3 regions of the Chryseomicrobium palamuruense genome follow, and region 3 is predicted to be linked to each of the others. Evidence: riboswitches for the same ligand, from Rfam matches in the RefSeq annotation. Region 3 holds a riboswitch; each other region holds the start of a gene.
The links. Region 3 has a riboswitch for thiamine pyrophosphate ahead of thiT (energy-coupled thiamine transporter ThiT). Riboswitches for the same ligand answer to the same signal wherever they lie in the genome.
Positions count from the first base shown of each region.

Region 1: it holds a riboswitch for thiamine pyrophosphate, as region 3 does, so the genes downstream of both, tenA (thiaminase II) here and thiT (energy-coupled thiamine transporter ThiT) in region 3, are expected to answer to the same signal.
Region 2: it holds a riboswitch for thiamine pyrophosphate, as region 3 does, so the genes downstream of both, ACFO0S_RS01745 (YkoF family thiamine/hydroxymethylpyrimidine-binding protein) here and thiT (energy-coupled thiamine transporter ThiT) in region 3, are expected to answer to the same signal.

Region 1 covers NZ_JBHSEF010000009.1:102,263-106,442, reverse strand. Annotated here, with positions in the region: gene thiD (bifunctional hydroxymethylpyrimidine kinase/phosphomethylpyrimidine kinase) at 1-756, opposite strand, end outside; gene thiM (hydroxyethylthiazole kinase) at 746-1,501, opposite strand; gene tenA (thiaminase II) at 1,482-2,174, opposite strand; TPP riboswitch at 2,259-2,360, opposite strand; gene ACFO0S_RS01950 (VOC family protein) at 2,721-3,104, opposite strand; gene ACFO0S_RS01945 (helix-turn-helix transcriptional regulator) at 3,670-3,870, opposite strand; gene ACFO0S_RS01940 (hypothetical protein) at 3,871-4,173, opposite strand.
Region 2 covers NZ_JBHSEF010000009.1:71,463-75,642, reverse strand. Annotated here, with positions in the region: gene ACFO0S_RS01750 (phosphotransferase enzyme family protein) at 11-1,027, opposite strand; TPP riboswitch at 1,154-1,259, shown strand; gene ACFO0S_RS01745 (YkoF family thiamine/hydroxymethylpyrimidine-binding protein) at 1,341-1,934, shown strand; gene ACFO0S_RS01740 (ECF transporter S component) at 1,924-2,502, shown strand; gene ACFO0S_RS01735 (ABC transporter ATP-binding protein) at 2,426-3,889, shown strand; gene ACFO0S_RS01730 (energy-coupling factor transporter transmembrane component T family protein) at 3,852-4,180, shown strand, end outside.
Region 3 covers NZ_JBHSEF010000024.1:38,544-42,723, forward strand. Annotated here, with positions in the region: gene ACFO0S_RS11650 (M3 family oligoendopeptidase) at 1-309, opposite strand, end outside; gene ACFO0S_RS11655 (tryptophan-rich sensory protein) at 444-1,196, shown strand; gene map (type I methionyl aminopeptidase) at 1,213-1,962, opposite strand; gene thiT (energy-coupled thiamine transporter ThiT) at 2,010-2,591, opposite strand; TPP riboswitch at 2,688-2,780, opposite strand; gene ACFO0S_RS11670 (M20 family metallopeptidase) at 2,855-3,958, shown strand; gene ACFO0S_RS11675 (hypothetical protein) at 3,995-4,099, shown strand; gene ACFO0S_RS11680 (SGNH/GDSL hydrolase family protein) at 4,140-4,180, opposite strand, start outside.

The DNA of each region.
Region 1 (4,180 bases), on a different contig from region 3:
GGGAATCGCATGTTCAATTGCAGCTTGGATAAACCGTTTGGCAGTCATCAACGCCTCTTCCATTTCTCTTCCTTTAGCTAGTTCCGCTGCGAGCACAGCACTGTACGTACAGCCTGTGCCATGTGTATTCGTCGTCTCGAGTCGACGTGAACGTAAACGTATGAGGGAGCCTGTCTGATCCATATAGATATCTTCTGCTATCTCACTTCTACCATGCCCCCCTTTGATGAGCACCGAATGAGAACCCATCGACAATATTTTTTCAGATGCTCGTATGATATCTGTATCCTTGTCGATTTTTAATTCCGTCAAGTGTTCGGCCTCTGGAATGTTCGGTGTCACAATTCGAGCGAGGGGAAGTAGTTGTGACTTTATGGTTTCGATTGCCTCGTGCTCTAACAAGATGTGTCCAGTCGTAGAGACCATGACAGGATCCACCACTAGATTTTCCCAACTGAACTTTTTAATTGCATCTACGACAAGAGCGATCGTGCTTACATCAAAGAGCATCCCTGTCTTCAATGCGGAAATCTTAAAGTCTTCCCCGATTGAATCGAGTTGTTGCTCGATGGCCTTAGTCTCTAAAGGAAAAACGCCTTGCACACCGGTAGTATTCTGGGCCGTCACAGCTGTAATAACACTTGTGCCAAACACATCTCGTTCTTGAAAGGACTTGATGTCTGCTTGAATGCCAGCTCCTCCACCTGAGTCAGAACCAGCGATCGTCAAGACACAGGGCAACACCTTAGAAGTCATACTGCCACCTTCTTTCACTCAGTTGGTCGAGAAACGCTCTCGCGAATGCACCGGCTGATTCAGACACTTTCGCAGCCTCTTCTCCGGCGCTTCCATATTCAGAAAGTGCCTCAGCCAAGAGTCGCACCTGATCCTTTTGCAACAAAGTTAGATGTGCTCCTAAGACGCTACTCAACAGGCACCCCGTGCCGGTCACATGGGTCATTGAAATGTGTCCATTCGTAACTGTCTTGAGATCATTACCATCAGTTACAATATCTACTTCTCCTGTCACTACCACCAATGTCTTCCTCTGCTTGGCTAGGGCCATGGCTACTTCTTTTCGGTCCATCTCACCTTCACCGGCATCTACGCCCTTAGCGTGCCAATCTTTTTGCATAAGTGTTGCCAGTTCTCCTGTATTGCAACGAATCAGGTCGACCTTGACGACGTCTAATAGCTTTTTAATGGCATCAAGGCGATAACGAGTAGCACCTACTCCTACAGGATCGAGCACTACTGGAATTCCTTTTTGGTTCGCTGCCTTTCCGGCAACTAACATGCTTTCTAGCGTTCGATTATTCAAGGTGCCGATGTTCAAAGAAAGAACGTCTGAGATAGAGACCAGTTCAGACACTTCCTCCTCTTCGTCTCCCATGATTGGAGAAGCTCCGATTGCTAATAAACCATTGGCTTGGAAGTTAGCCACAACCTGATTGGTGATACAATGGACGACCGGAGATTTTTCACGAAGGGACACTTGCATCTAAGACCCCACCTTCCACATCCCACGTCTGCTGATCCCATGCCTGTTGCCAAAAAGTCCACTCGTAGTAACTGCTGATTCGAAACAGTTCCTTCAGTCTATTTTTCTGTTCTTCGGTTTTTCCATCAGCCAGTTCATCCATGCGGTCAATCTGTTCGTTGACGAGTGCAGCGAACCACTCAGAGTTATAGGTTTCTAGCCACTTCTGATAGATCGGGTCTTCAGGCTTTGCCTCACTGAAACGTGTGCCGATCTCATAGTACAGCCAATAACAAGGGAGGAGAGCGGCGAGTATATCCGCAATATCTCCCTGTGCGGCATAATATAAATGGGTGATATAGCCATAAGCTGAAGGTGACGGTTTAAAATCCTTTACTTCCTGTTCAGTAATCCCAAGTTCTTGAACGAACGTCTGATGTAACTGCAACTCAGCCACGCACGTCTGCTCCGCATGATGGGCGAAAGCTTGTGTCATCTTCAAATCGGTCGCTTTAGATGCAGCAATTGCCTGTACCTTCGCAAAGTGCGAGAGGTAATACGCGTCCTGCAGTACATAAAACTTGAAAACCTCTTTTGGCAACGTCCCATCAGCCAGTCCCTTGACGAACGGGTGATGAAAACTGCTCTCCCATAATTTCTCGTTCTCTTTCCGCATCTCTTTACTAATACCCATGAACATTCCCCTTTCTTGAGTACAAAAAAACCGCCCCCTGAATGTAGGGGGCGGCGAAGAACCAATGTAGATAGAATATGATTCGGTTCAGTTCGCACACTTCCCTACGCTGGTATGATCCAGATCAGGTTCAAAGGGTCCGGACCAATGTCCGTCTCAGCCTAAAAGGCTCCCCTAGTGATTACGGTATTTTGTTTTACAGGCTTACTATAACAAAGTGACTTTTATATGTAAAGACAGACCCCTATGTGGTGTCAACCTAACAGTTCGTTAATCCCCCGTATTCATGTTTATTTTGATAATCCTGAAAATGTACTGGTCGAGCGAATTTAGCATGCCAATAGGAGCACATCTATCATGCGTGGTAGCATGTCGGATTTTTCAGATGTACTAAAAAACAACGTAACGCCGAGGTGCCAACTAATGAAGAAGCCGACGTTTTATTTCGCGTGACGAATGAGAATGAAGTCGATGATGTGATTGAAAAGATAGTGAGAATGGCAGAGTAGCAAAAAAGCCATGGCTCCATAACCATGGCTTCCCTTCTTAGTTATTACAAATCATCAGTACATTCCCGTCCGGATCATGAAAATTAAAATACGCAAAACTCCCGATACGTTCAATTTCTTTTACGATGGTAATCCCTTTAGCTTTCACAAACTCGTAAGCTTCATCAATGTCTTTCACGTAGAAGTTGAAAAGAACATGATGTGAGGGGCGTAATTCAAACCCAGGATCAAACGTGTGATCATCTAGAGTCAGGCCAGTTTCTGAAGTCACTGGGATATTGTAGACAGGTGAGACGACCTCGTCTTGGTTTACCTCAATTCCGAGCAAGTCACAGTACCAGTGAACGGATTCCTTGAGGTTGCTTACATGAATAAAAACATTATTTATTTTACATGCAATGGGTGAGGTAAGTGTATTCATACATCTTCCACCTTTCGTTTGGGTCTCTAGTTCTATTCGACAGAAGATGGGGAATTCCTTTTTCATGATGCCTCCAGAGCGGGATTCAAACAACTCCGGTTTGCTGTATTTCGAAAACAAATTGGTACGGCATAAGGTATTCTTCATAATAATCACTTAAGAGTTTTATACTAATTTCATTTATACGTGGATTACGATTACATTTATACAGTTCGGCACAGGTTAAAACCATGATTATTCCTCATTTTTTGTACAAGAAAAGCCGCGATTTTAAAAATCGCGGCTTTATCTTGTAGCTTTATTTTTCGTCTCATATTTAGTGTCTCCGACGCAGAGAGTCCGAGAGCTACAACCCGAACGACTATAAAGTCCTAATACTATTTTATGATTATTCAATCTAAATTAAACCGCAGTTTTGATTTCGTCTCATATTTAGTGTCTCCGACGCGGAGAATTCGGTAACTGCGTCCCGAATGGATATACAATCATCCCATTCTTTCTTCGTTTAATATACCACAAATTGTAGGGTTTTTCAATTAATCCATAAAGAATGTTCATATACTATTTAACTATTATCACCACTGATAAATAGGTTATCCACAGTCGTCTCTAGCACCTTCGCCATATCAAATGCCAGTTGCAAGGTTGGATCATACTTATCATTTTCAATAGCATTGATGGTCTGTCTGGAGACCTTACAGCGCTTGGCTAATTCGTCTTGGGACAGTTTGGCTGATTTCCGGAGGTCACGAATGTTATTTTTCATTTAGCCACCGTACTTGTTCCGGTAGACGAGTATGGTAAGTAGATAGATGATGGAGATGACTGTTAAAAACATCAGTGGCGAAATTCCATCGCCTATCGATGTCGAGTTTCCCTGTACAGTAAAAAAGATTGCCTGCCCTACTTCGATTAGTAGCATCCCGACTATCACAATAAAAGCATAGGACTGCGCCTTTCCATTGATAAATTTCTTTCGCTCATCCTTCTTTTGTAAAAAAGAAGCTGCAAAAATGACGATTCCAGCTACCAATACAATTGCTGCATAGACAAGTGTGACTGTATCCATTTCTTAT
Region 2 (4,180 bases), on a different contig from region 3:
CCTTGTTTCTTTACTTCAATACATCATTTATCAGTTTCGTCAGATCTAATTCAGCAATCGGTTCGTTTATACGTAAACGTCGACCTAACTCTTCAACAACTGGTTTTAAGTTCGGTTCTGCTTCCAAATCTACTTTTTTATGAAACACGGCATATAAAGTCAAGTCGCGTAACGTTAAGTATAGTGGTAACTGCTTAAGCCATTCGTGCTCTAATGGTCGAATTTCCGTGTACCCTTCCACAAAAGGAATGAAAAATTCCATTGCTTTTTCAGAACGTACCATAAGGGATTCATTACGGTGACGCGCCCACACGGTGTAGTATAAAGGAATACTCACATCATGGATGTAGTGGAAAAACATCGTGTCATCAAAATCAAAGACATGAAGGGTCTTCTCGTCAATAAAGAAATTGCCCTGATGTATATCGGAGTGGATGATTCCATAGACGTCGGGGGTTGTAGGTAAGTTGCGAATCTCTTCCACAATTTTCTTATTCAGTTGAATGATTTCTGCATCTTTTGCTGAATCGATCCAGTCCTCGATACTAATCAAATCGTCTTCATACCAATGCGGACGAGAACCTTTCTTCACTTGATACGAACTTGCCGCTTCATGAAACTGAGCTGTTACCCGTCCCCACTCACGTATATGTTCATTTGTAAACGAGTCCTTCATTTCATATGCAGATACGCCAGGTGCTTTATCAAAGAGACACGCTAAAAAACTACCGTCTTCAAGTACTAACTCTTCTACAAGCTCCCCGTTTAGACTTAAATGATTCATAGAAACATGGAGCCCACGTGCATGTAAATCATTGACCCATTCGAGTTCTGCAATCACTTGGTCCTTTGAACGGTGTGACGTGTGCGTTAATCGCAACATGTATGGTTTTCCGTCTTTTTTCACCTCGTATACGTAATTCTCAAAGTCGCCTCGTTTAATGGCATCCGTGGCATCTGCCCCAAATAAATGAGCCGCCTTTTCAAGTCGTTCAGTTGTAAACATTTCATCAATCCATTGTTCCATTTCACATTCCTCACTTTCCTATTACCTACTTCGGTTTACAAACGAACCATTCCTTCTTTTTCCTTCCCTACTTGCGAAACATTTTTTAGTCTGCTATGATGAGGGCGAAAAAGAACTACATACCGAAACCTGCACTAGGGGTGCCCAAATTGGCTGAGATGCGAGCGTGAGCTCCGATCCCTTATGACTCGATCAGGATAATACCTGCGTGAGGAAGTGTAGTGACTCTTTCTTTGTTTTATGGGAAGCAGTGGCTACATCTTTCGCGGATGTAGCTTTTCTTTTTCCCATTTTTCTCAAAGGAGGCGTTCCCATGCAATGTGGAACAAGTAAAATCATCGGTTGTCGTTTCTCGCTTCATCCGATGGATTCAGAATTTATCTCAATTATTCAAGGTGCTCTGGCGGAAGTGGATCTTTCCACAGTCTGGCGCCACACCGATGACGTCTCGACCGTCATTCGAGGAGAAGGCCCGCATGTCTTTAATGCCTTAACCGCTCTTACAGAAAAAGCGGCATCCCACGGCAAACACATGGCGATGAATGCGACGTTTTCGGTCGGCTGTCCGGGTGATACGGCAGGGGATTCCTATATGGGAATTGAAGATGCTGTGAAGAACGAAATTCCAGAAGGACCTTACGTTTCGAGCCAGTTCTCTCTCTATCCCCTGAACCAGAGCGACTACATGGAAACCATTTATCGCGAGATCAACCGTGCGAAAGAGCGCGGTGTCTATAACGAATCGATGCACTATGCGACCGGAATCCATGGGTCTCTCAAAGACGTATTCTCTTTTTACGAAGAAACGTTTGCAGAAGCACAGATTGGGGAGCATCCTCATGTTGTAATGACTATCAATATGAGCATTCACAGCCCTTCTCACGGAGGTGCTGAACATGCTCGCTAAATGGAAATTGAAAGAAGTCGTCTTGATGTCCTTACTTGCTGTCGTTTTCGGAATCATCTACCTTGTTTTCGTACACATCGGCAATATCTGGTCCAGTCTCATTGGTCCGATTGCGTATGAATGGATTTTCGGGGTATGGTTCCTCGTCTCCATTGTTGCCATGGCTATCATACGTAAACCTGGTGCTGCGTTGATTTCGGAAGTAATGGCGGCTACCATTGAAGTATTGATTGGGAACGCTCTTGGTCCTCGTTTGATTCTGGTAGGTCTTGTGCAAGGCCTCGGGGCGGAAGCAGCATTTGCTGCCACACGCTATCGCCGGTTTGACTTACCTGTTTATATCTTGGCAGGGGTCCTTGCTGCGATTTTCAGTTTTGTTTATGGTTACTTACTCGGTGGATTTGCAGCCTTATCCCCTTGGTACGTCCTGTTGATGCTTGGCATACGTATCTTAAGCGGAGCTGTCATCGCCGGCTACGGAGGCCACTTAATTGTCAACGGACTATACGCAACAGGTTCATTACGCGGCTATGCGATTGCGCGTCAGAAACGTGATGCGCGTGCGTGAAGCCATTGTTTTTCAGAACGTTACCTTTGCGTATCCGGAAGAGGAAGAGAAACAAATTCTCGACCAGATCTCTTTCACCATCCATGCTGGGGAGAAGTGGCTGATTAAAGGGCCAAGTGGTTGCGGCAAGTCGACGTTGTTTTATTTAGTCAACGGGCTGTACCCAGATGTTTGTGATGGTATTGTTTCCGGAGAACGCACGCTGTTTGGTGAACCATACGCATCGTTTCTTCCAGGACAAGTCAGTCAGCAAATTGCCACGGTTTTTCAAGATCCGGACAGCCAGTTTTGTATGCCGACTGTAGAAGAAGAACTCGCGTTCACACTCGAGAACCGAAGTGTGCCACGAGACGAGATGGATGGAGAAATTACACGAGTACTAGAAGAAACAGGACTTACTGCCTTTCGGAACCGTGTCATTCAAACTCTATCTGGTGGAGAAAAACAACGGGTCGCGACAGCCTGTGCTCTTCTGATGAAACCTTCCATTTTCTTGCTTGATGAACCACTCGCGCATTTAGACCCCGTCACGGCGAGAGACTATGTAGAATGGTTTGGGGATCTTCAAAAGCGAAACGGCTGGACCGTTCTTGTGATTGATCATCAAGCAGACGTTTGGGGAGACTTTTTTGATGTGGTGTATGAACTGTCGAGTATCCATTCGTCAGAAAAGAGTAGAGAATCGTATAGACCTAAACCTATAACAACTCGTTTTGAATATACAGCTAGATTAGCGGCTCTCCCGATTGTAAAAGAAGCAGAAATTCACTTAGTGGGTGGGGAAATCACTGTACTTGCTGGTCCTAACGGCAGCGGGAAATCGACCTTGCTAAAAGCACTCGCCGGAATTATTCGATCTAGCGGTAGCCGTTCGATGGATGCCATCGGCTATGTACCGCAATCGCCTGAATTCTTATTCCTTACCCCTTCGGTTCGTGGAGAAGTACAGTTTGGCGGGGGAAAGAACACCGACTCTCTTCTTGCGCTGTTGCAACTTGAGTCGGTAGCGGATGCGAACCCTTTCGCCGTTAGCCAGGGACAGAAACGCCGGACAGCCGTTGCCGCTATGCTCAATGATGGTCACCCGGTTCTTCTTCTGGATGAACCGACAGCCGGGCAAGACTCCTTTGCGCTCTCTCAATTGGAATATGCCCTCAAAGTGGTGGCCGCTGAAGGAAATGCACTCCTCGTCGTCACACATGATATGGCATTTGCTAGTCGTATTGCGAACCATCTGTTGTTGATGAAGAACGGTGAAGTTCAAGGACCGTTTTGTCCGGACAAGGTATTTTCATCTCCTGACATACTTGAAGCCTACCGATTACTGGCTCCGAAAGGAAGTGACACAGATGCAAACCTGGCTACATCGTATGAATCCGTCCGTTAAAATGCTCGTCACATTTGTCGTCATTTTTGCACTCGCTTTCTACTTTGACCCGTGGACACCGCTTTATGTATTTATTGCTGTGCTGATTTTGCAACTTCTATTCGCACGCATCTCTTGGAAGCGGTGGTTCTTGCTCATGCTGCCGTTTGCTATCGGGGCTATTGGCTATTTCTGGACGACGTATGCCTTTGGGACAAGTGAGGACCGTCTAGCGACAGCCTTTTCTCTAAGTTTCCGGGTGCTGGCGTTCTCTTCCCTATCTCTGTTGTTTGTCTTAACCACATCACCGAT
Region 3 (4,180 bases):
GCCTAAGCTACTTGTGCGCCCTTGGAGTAAAGCGGCTTTTTTATCCGTTGTATCTTGAGCTAAAAAACAACCGATTGTCGCTCCCGCTTCAGATAAATTTGTTGCCACATCTTTTAAGCGCTCAATAACTGCTAGCATCTCGCCTGCAACAGAAGCGCTCTGTGGGGTTTGAAGATGAGGAAGATCTGCTTCGAAGGAAGCGATTTTTTCCTCTACTTGATCTAAATGTGCAGCGAGTTGTGGTGAGTCCGAGCCACCTGGAAAGAACGTTTCTAAGTCCCATACAAGTGGATATGTAGTTGTTGTCATAAGAATTCCCCTTTCATTTCGTCTCCCTAAGTATATCATGGAAGTGGATTATTTTCTCAACATTTCCTACATTCAAATAAATTCATAGAACCGTCATTTTCCAATCCGAGGAAAGCCTTGTATACTTATAAGAAATGGAAGGAGGGTTTTTTATTCTACAGATCGTTATTATGGGAATTGGGCTCCTTGCTACTGTTGCAATGAACGCGCTTGCCAATATCCTTCCTATCAATGGTCAAACAACCGGAGAAATATCGAATCGGCTTCCTGTTCTTTTTACCCCTGCAGGTTATGTATTCTCTATCTGGGGTGTCATCTATGCCTTACTTTTTCTTTGGATTATTTTTTACGTCTTGAAATTAAAATCCGAAGGACCTCCCGGTTGGTTCCGCACTTTTCTATTTTTATTCTCTTGCTTGTTTAATATTGGCTGGATATTATCGTGGCATTATGAATATTTCCTAGTCACCATTGGGATGATGATTGGCCTTGTGTCGGTTCTGGCTTTACTCTATAGTAGCTATCCACCCGATATGGAAGATTGGAAGAAACGGGCACCGATTTCTGTCTATCTAGGTTGGGTCAGCGTAGCTTTAGTCGCAAATATTTCCTATGTACTGACCTACTATGAATGGGATGGGTTTGGATTATCCGACCAACTTTGGACTGTAGGCACGCTTACGTTTGCTACGGCCCTGGCACTGCATTTCCGCTACCACTACTTTGACAGAATCATGCAACTCGTATTTATTTGGGCATTTATTGGCATTGCAGTTCGACTCGGATTTAATGAACTTTTGGTCTCTGCAGCGGCATTATTTTTAAGTGCCGTTCTAGTTGTAGGGATCTTCTATCTAAACAAAAAGAAAAATGTCTCCCAAGCCTAAGGCGGGGAGACATTTTTTAATCGAGCTTTGTTAAAATCAATGGCTGATCTTTTGTTACGACAATCGTATGTTCCACTTGGGCAACAAGAGATCGATCTGGTGTGACAAATGTCCAACCGTCACCTAATTCCATGATTGATTCAGCTTTTTGAGAAATGAACGGCTCAACAGCAAGAACCATCCCTTCTTTTAAGATGGTTGGCTCCCATGCATCATAGTAATTTAAAATATGTTGCGGAGCTTCATGTAAAGAACGACCGACTCCATGGCCTGTCAGATTCATAATCACCGTTAATCCATTTGCCTTTGCTTCTCGTTCAACAGCCTTCCCGATCTGGTTGAGTTTTGCACCAGCTTTCACCTTTAACATCGCACGGTCAAACGCTTGCTGGGCGACATCAATCAGCTTTTGCTTTTCTTCATCTGCTTGACCAATCACAAAAGATACACCCGTGTCCGCATAAAACCCATCACATATTCCAGAGACATCAATATTGACCAAGTCGCCATCTCTTAGAATCTTCTCACCAGGAATACCATGCGCTACTTCTTCGTTAACACTGATACACGTGTGGCCAGGAAAGTCGTATTCAGCGATAGGTGCTGATACAGCGCCCTTCTCTTCAAAAAGGCGTGCCCCAATTAGATCGAGTTCCTTTGTCGTCATACCAGGTGCTGCTGCATCCTTCATTGTATCTCGAATTTCAGCAACGACTCGGCTGATTTTCTTTAACCCTTCAAGCTCTTCATTTGTTTGTATTATCATCGATTCTGACCCTTTCTTCTGTTCACTACATGCTATCATAGCACATTTTACGAAGTTTTAGGCAGAACTAGACGTGGTGCTTTTAAGAACAATACGGTACAGATGATGGTCGCAAATACAAAGACCAGACTCATATATGTAGCGTTATAAATGAGAGAATACAATACGACATTCTGATCCCCTGCAAACTCTCCGAAGAAGAAAATCCCGCTTAATACGTGAACAATATAGCGGAGAAGGGATGCAATTGCTGCTCCAGCAATGACAGCAAGTGCCATTTGTTTTTTATTCGCTTTTTCAAAAGCTTGAATGAATGTCGGACGGAAGATTCCAGCAAACCCAGCGACCATAAATGCCAGGAAGTAATCCATAAACACTTGAATTAATACGATTTCAAAACTTAAAGGCGCTGCATAAAAACGTCCTGTGACTACTTGTAAAACTCCGATCAATAGCCCGGTTATCAGACCCGCAACTACACCTCGGCGAAACGCAATAATGATGACAGGCACAAGGACAAATGTAACACTTCCTCCTTGTGGCATGCTAAACCCGATTAAATCTAGTACGTATCCTAGTGCTGCTAATAAAGCAATCTCCACTAATAGTATAACGCGATTATTTCTCATTATTTCTCCATTTCCTGTTACCTTTTGCTATGACGAGGGTAAAGAGCAAAAGAACATAAAAAAATGACCTCTGGACAGAGCCAGACGTCAGTTAACATCGGTTTCTATCCACATCCCTACGCAAGCATGAACTTCCAGGTTCAAAGGGTACTCTCTCAGCCGCGATGTGCGACGCCCCTTGTGGTAACAATTCTATTAAGTTGCTATCATTTTACTGTATCATTGATGATTAAGCAACATATTATTTTGAAAGGAAGATGTAGATGATTGATTTACTTCGCAGCCTTATTCGGATTGAAAGTGACACAAAAGAAGGAGCGAATCATGCCCTTGATTTTTCGGCAAATTGGTTAGAAGACCGTGGAGTCACTGTAAATGTACTTGAAAATGAAGGTCATAAAATGCTTGTTGCGGAAGTGGGCCAAGGAAAGGAAACGCTCATTTGGAATGGGCATCTGGATATTGTACCAGGTAAAAAAGAACAATTTGACCCCTATATTGAAGGTGATAAAGTATATGGCCGAGGGTCTGCCGATATGAAAGGTGGCTGCGCAGCAATGATGGAAGCGTTTGTGGGCATTACGAAACATGCGGACCGTCTCACTAAAAAAGTGCAGTTGCATCTTGTAACGGATGAAGAAACAGGGGGTTCGAAGACGTCCAAATACCTTGTAGAACAAGGGTATACAGGGGACTTCGTTATTTGTGGAGAACCGACATTCTTAAAAATCGGATTACAAGCAAAAGGCATCTCTCAGTTTTTCATTACGTTCCATGGGAAAGGTGCGCACGGTTCTAGACCGTGGGAAGGCGATAATGCCATCCTTCAATCCCATAAATTCCACGAACTTTTGATTCAGCAAGAATGGACAAAAGTAAGTAGCGACTATTATGATCATCCGTCTATCAACCTGGCCAGAATCTCAGGCGGTGATCGGTTTAATATGGTTCCCGACACATGTGAAGTTGGCTACGATATTCGCTTTGTTCCAGGCCAGAGCGTCGAATTTGTTGAACAACAATTGACAAATCTATTAAAAGAGCACTTCCCAACAGCTGAGATTCGTAGAAGAGGCATCTCTCCTGCGGTGACAACGTCGGACCAAGACCCTCGTATTCTACAACTCCTTGATATTATGAAAGATGAAACTATGCTTATGGGTCAACATGGCTCTGCCGATACACGGCATTATGCCGTTACAGGGGCTGGGGCCATCGAATTTGGTCCTGCAGGAGGAGACTGGCATGGTCCTACAGAATTTGTTTCCATTTCATCTATGGAAAGGTATCGAGATATTTTGATGGAATTTGCGTTCTACACGGAGGTACCCAAAGAGGTTTACAAAAACGCTAACGAGGGTATTTAATTACTAATCTAAATAAGAACTGCGGGGAGATAACGTATGAGAAAATCTAGCTTATTAAAATCAGCTATTAAGTGGGCACCTGTCGTGTACCCCATCGTTAAAAAGTTTCTAAATTCACGTAAAGCAACTAAACGCCATTAATCAGTAGAAAACCCAACGACTGCGTCGTTGGGTTTCTCTGTTATGCGAGAGGAAGAATTCGTGCAAGCGCTAGACCAATTT